DNA from 2 places in the Streptomyces sp. NPDC030809 genome. Region 1 is predicted to be linked to the other one. Evidence: riboswitches for the same ligand, from Rfam matches in the RefSeq annotation. Region 1 holds a riboswitch; the other holds the start of a gene.
What was found. A riboswitch is a leader RNA that binds a small molecule or an ion and turns the genes downstream of it on or off. The one in region 1 is predicted to bind glycine.

Region 2: it holds a riboswitch for glycine, as region 1 does, so the genes downstream of both, gcvT (glycine cleavage system aminomethyltransferase GcvT) here and gcvP (aminomethyl-transferring glycine dehydrogenase) in region 1, are expected to answer to the same signal.

What each region holds. Positions count from the first base shown of each region.
Region 1 covers NZ_JBVIDV010000001.1:613,046-615,236, forward strand. The annotation lists gene gcvP (aminomethyl-transferring glycine dehydrogenase) at 1-861, opposite strand, end outside; glycine riboswitch at 1,058-1,167, opposite strand; gene ACZ407_RS02640 (PRC-barrel domain-containing protein) at 1,281-1,673, shown strand; gene ACZ407_RS02645 (DNA polymerase IV) at 1,574-2,191, opposite strand, start outside.
Region 2 covers NZ_JBVIDV010000020.1:86,166-88,356, forward strand. The annotation lists gene gcvT (glycine cleavage system aminomethyltransferase GcvT) at 1-927, opposite strand, end outside; glycine riboswitch at 972-1,095, opposite strand; glycine riboswitch at 1,096-1,207, opposite strand; gene ACZ407_RS25135 (AAA family ATPase) at 1,355-2,071, shown strand; gene ACZ407_RS25140 (enhanced serine sensitivity protein SseB) at 2,108-2,191, shown strand, end outside.

The DNA of each region.
Region 1 (2,191 bases):
GCCGCCGAAGCCCATGGGGACGCCGAAGCGCTGGGTGGTGCCGACCGCGATGTCCGCGCCCAGCTCGCCCGGCGAGGTGATCAGGGTCAGGGCCAGCAGGTCGGCGGCGACCGTGACGATCGCACCGAGCTCGTGGGCGGCGTCGATGAGCGGCTTGATGTCGCGGACCGCACCGGAGGCGCCCGGGTACTGGATCAGCACGCCGAAGACACCGCGCTCGGCGACCTCGGCCGGGATGCCCTCGGAGAGGTCGGCGACGACGACCTCGACCCCGGTGGGCTCGGCGCGGGTCTCGATGACCGCGATGGTCTGGGGCAGCGCGTCGGCGTCGACGAGGAAGACCCCGCCCTTGACCTTGCCGACCCGGCGGGCCAGCGTCATGGCCTCGGCGGCCGCGGTGCCCTCGTCCAGCAGGGAGGCGCCGGAGGTGGGCAGGCCGGTGAGCTCGGCGACGACGGTCTGGAAGTTGAGGAGCGCCTCAAGGCGGCCCTGCGAGATCTCCGGCTGGTACGGGGTGTACGCGGTGTACCAGGCCGGGTTCTCCATGACGTTGCGCAGGATCACCGGCGGGGTGAAGGTCCCGTAGTAGCCGAGGCCGATCATGGAGCTCATGACCTTGTTCTGCGACGCGAGGGTGCGCAGCTCGGCCAGGACCTCGGCCTCGGTGCGGGCGGCCGGAAGGCCCAGGGCCTCGGCGCTCTTGATCACGTCCGGCACCGCGGCGGCGGTGAGCTCGTCCAGCGAGCCGTAGCCGACCTGGGCCAGCATCTTCGCCTGCGCTTCGGCGTCGGGGCCGATGTGGCGCTGTTCGAAGGGGATGCCGCTCTCGAGCTGGCTGAGCGGAATGCGGTGGGCGGTCATCTGCGGAGGCCTCCTGGTCTCGCGACCTACGAGGGGTGCCACGGCGCGGGCACCCGGACGGCCTCCCCCTCTGTCATCTCAACCTGAGAGCTTCACCGGGTCTCCCGGGGGTTGCCCGTGGAGTCCCGGCTTTCACCGTCGGTGAGGAGGGGTTCCGGCACACCGGTCCGACGCCCGCCCTGCTTTCCAGAGTGGCCTCGTCCGTGCGGTACGTCTGCCTGAGAGATTCCGGGGAGGATTTGCTCCTTCGGCGCCACCGAGAGGCTCGGTACGAGCGTTCTCGGAGGACTCTCCCGCACAGGGTCAGCAGCCGGAAACCAGACTACCAGCGAGGTTGCCGGGACTCCCTCGAGTGGCCCCTTCTTCAAATATGCACTTTCGTAGTCATTACGGAGGAGTTGCGACCAAATGGAGGGACCGTGCAGACCGATATCGATCCGCGCAGCCTGATCGGCCGCAAGGCGTTCGACCGCAACGGCACCAAGATCGGCACGGTCGACGAGGTGTACCTCGACGACGCGACCGGCACCCCGGAGTGGGCGGCCGTCCGCACCGGACTGTTCGGCCGGGACGCCTTCGTCCCGCTGGAGCCGAGCGAGCTGGTCGGGGACGCCCTGCGCATCCCCTACGAACGCTCCCTCATCAAGGATGCACCCGACTTCGGGGTCGGGCGCCACCTGTCCCCCGAGCAGGAGCTGCAGCTGTACCACCACTACGGGCTGGACGTGGCGCTGCCCGGCGACTTCGCCGCGCCCGCCCCGCCGCCGGCCCCGGACCGCGACTTCGGCCGGCTGAGCACCGACGAGGGCTGAGCCACCAGCGGCAGCGGGTCCGAGGGCGCCAGGTCGGGATCGTCCACCGGGAAGGTGCGCACCCGCCCCGGCGCCCGGTCGCCCGGCTCCTCGAAGCGCACGGTCACCCGCCCCACCCCGCTGCCCTGGACCCATCCCGCCCCGTGCACGGCGTGGCGGACGTCACTCCCGGCGGCCCAGCGCCGCTCCGGCGGCGGGCCGTCCGCGGCGGCGGCCGGCTCGCCCGCGCCCTCCGGGGCGGCGGGCGGCCCCTCCTCGCCCTCCTGCGCCGCCCGGGCCTCCGCCTCCCCGGCCGCGGCCTGGGCGAACAGGTCCTCCTGCGTGTAGTCGGCGAGCCCGGAGACCCCGACGCCCAGCAGCCGGACCCCGCCGGTGGTGTCCACCGCGTCCAGCAGCCGGGCCGCGGCCTCGCGGACCACGCCGGGGTCGTCGGTGGGCCCGCGCAGGGTCTCGGACCGGGTCAGGGTGGAGAAGTCGTACCGCCTGACCTTGAGCACGATGGTGCGGCCGGAGTGCCC
Region 2 (2,191 bases), on a different contig from region 1:
GACCACGGAGAAGCCGGCGCGCGGCACGCGGCGGCCCTCGGCGATCAGGCCGACCAGCTTGCGCGGCGGGTTGGTCGCGGCGCGCTCGGCGGCGGCCTCCAGGGCCGTGCGGCCGACGAAGTCGCCCTCCTTCTCGAACTTCACGACCCGGCCCAGACCCGCGTCGAACGGGGTGAGGGAGGTGGTCAGCTCGTGCCCGTACAGCGGCATGCCCGCCTCCAGGCGCAGCGTGTCGCGGCAGGACAGGCCCGCCGGGACCAGGCCCGCGGCGGCGCCCGCCTTGGTGAGGGCCTCCCACAGCTCGACCGCGTGCTCGGGCTTGATGAACAGCTCGAAGCCGTCCTCGCCGGTGTAGCCGGTACGGGCGATCAGCGCCGGCACGCCCGCGACGGTGCCCGGCAGGCCCGCGTAGTACTTGAGGTTGTCCAGGTCGGCGTCGGTCAGGGACTTCACGATGCCGGGGGACTCCGGACCCTGCACCGCGATCAGCGCGTACGCGTCGCGGTCGTCGCGGACCTCGGCGTCGAAGCCGGCGGCGCGCTCGGTCAGCGCGTCCAGCACGACCTGGGCGTTGGAGGCGTTGGCGACGACCATGTACTCCGTCTCGCCGAGGCGGTAGACGATCAGGTCGTCGAGGATCCCGCCGTCCTCCTGGCAGATCATCGTGTAGCGGGCCCGGCCCACGCCGACCGTGGAGATGTTGCCGACCAGCGCGTAGTCCAGGACCTTGACGGCCTCGGGGCCGGTGACGGTGATCTCGCCCATGTGGGAGAGGTCGAAGAGGCCGGCCTTGGTGCGGACGGCGTTGTGCTCGTCCCGCTCGCTCGCGTAGCGCAGCGGCATGTCCCAGCCGGCGAAGTCGGTCATCGTCGCGCCGAGGGCGCGGTGCACGGCGTCAAGGGCGGTCAGACGCGGGGTGTTCGTCATAAGGCTGGCTCTCCAAGGCAGGTCCGCGACGGGGCGAAGGACTTTCCTCCCCATCTGTCATCGGAACCTGAGAGGTTCATCACGACCGTACGTGTATACGGAAGCGACTTGCACCTTGGGTGGAGCCGGCGGTTCACGAGGACCGGGCGGCCCGCTTTTCAGATGTGCCTCGCCCGCGCGGTACGGGGCCTGAGAGATTCAAGGGAGGGACTTGCTCCTTCGGCGTCCGCGGCCGGCCGTGTCAGTCACGGCCTCCGGGGAACTCTCCCGCGCAGATTCAAGCGGCCTTTATGCAGTTGGTCGTACAGCTTGGCGCGCACATCATTGCACGGGCCCCAACCGGGCCGGAACCGTGGGCGGCGCATTACCGTCTCTTTACACTCAACGGGCATGGGTCGGACGACCCGAGCCGGGGGAGGCGAAGACTGTGCGGAGATTCGGAGTTCTCGCGGGTACGAGCAGTACGGGCGCCGCGGCCGGGGTGCCGGCCCAGCCGGGCGCCCCGCAGCGGGAGGCCCTGGGCGCGCCGCGGGCCGCGGCCCCGGCCCGGCCGGTGCGCGACCTGCGCGGCCGCGGCGGCCGCGCACCCGGCCGGCTGCGCTTCGGCGCCGGGGACGTGGTCGTCGTCTCCGGCCTGCCCGGCAGCGGCAAGAGCACCCTCATCAAGCGGGCCGTGCGGGTCCGCGGGATCGACTCCCAGGACGTCCGCGAGCGCTGGGAGCGCCGGATGCCCGCCCGGCTGCCGTACGGGGCCTACCGGCCGCTGGTGCGGCTGGCGCACTACGCCGGGCTCTGGCGGGCCCTGCGCTCCGGCGAGAGCCTCGTCGTGCACGACTGCGGCACCCAGGCCTGGGTCCGGGCCCTGCTGGCCCGGGGGGCCCGCCGCCGCGGCCGCTCCCTGCACCTGCTGCTCCTCGACGCCACCCCCGAGGAGGCCCTGTCCGGGCAGGCGGCCCGCGGCCGCGGGGTCTCCGGCTACGCCTTCCACCGCCACCGCACCACCGTCGCCCGCCTCCTCGCCGCCGCCGAACAGGGCCGCCTGCCCGCGGGCTGCGCCTCCGCCGTCCTCCTGGACCGCCCCGCGGCCGCGGCCCTGACCGGCCTCGACTTCGGCTCCGCCGCGCGGGTTGACGGCACGCCCTAGAGTCGTGCGCAGCGGAACGGAAAGGGCGCGGTGAACATGCAGGACGGGACGTACGGCGGGGCGCACGCCGGGGGCCACGACGGCACGTACGGCGGCGGGGGCGCGGACCACGGCGCCGGG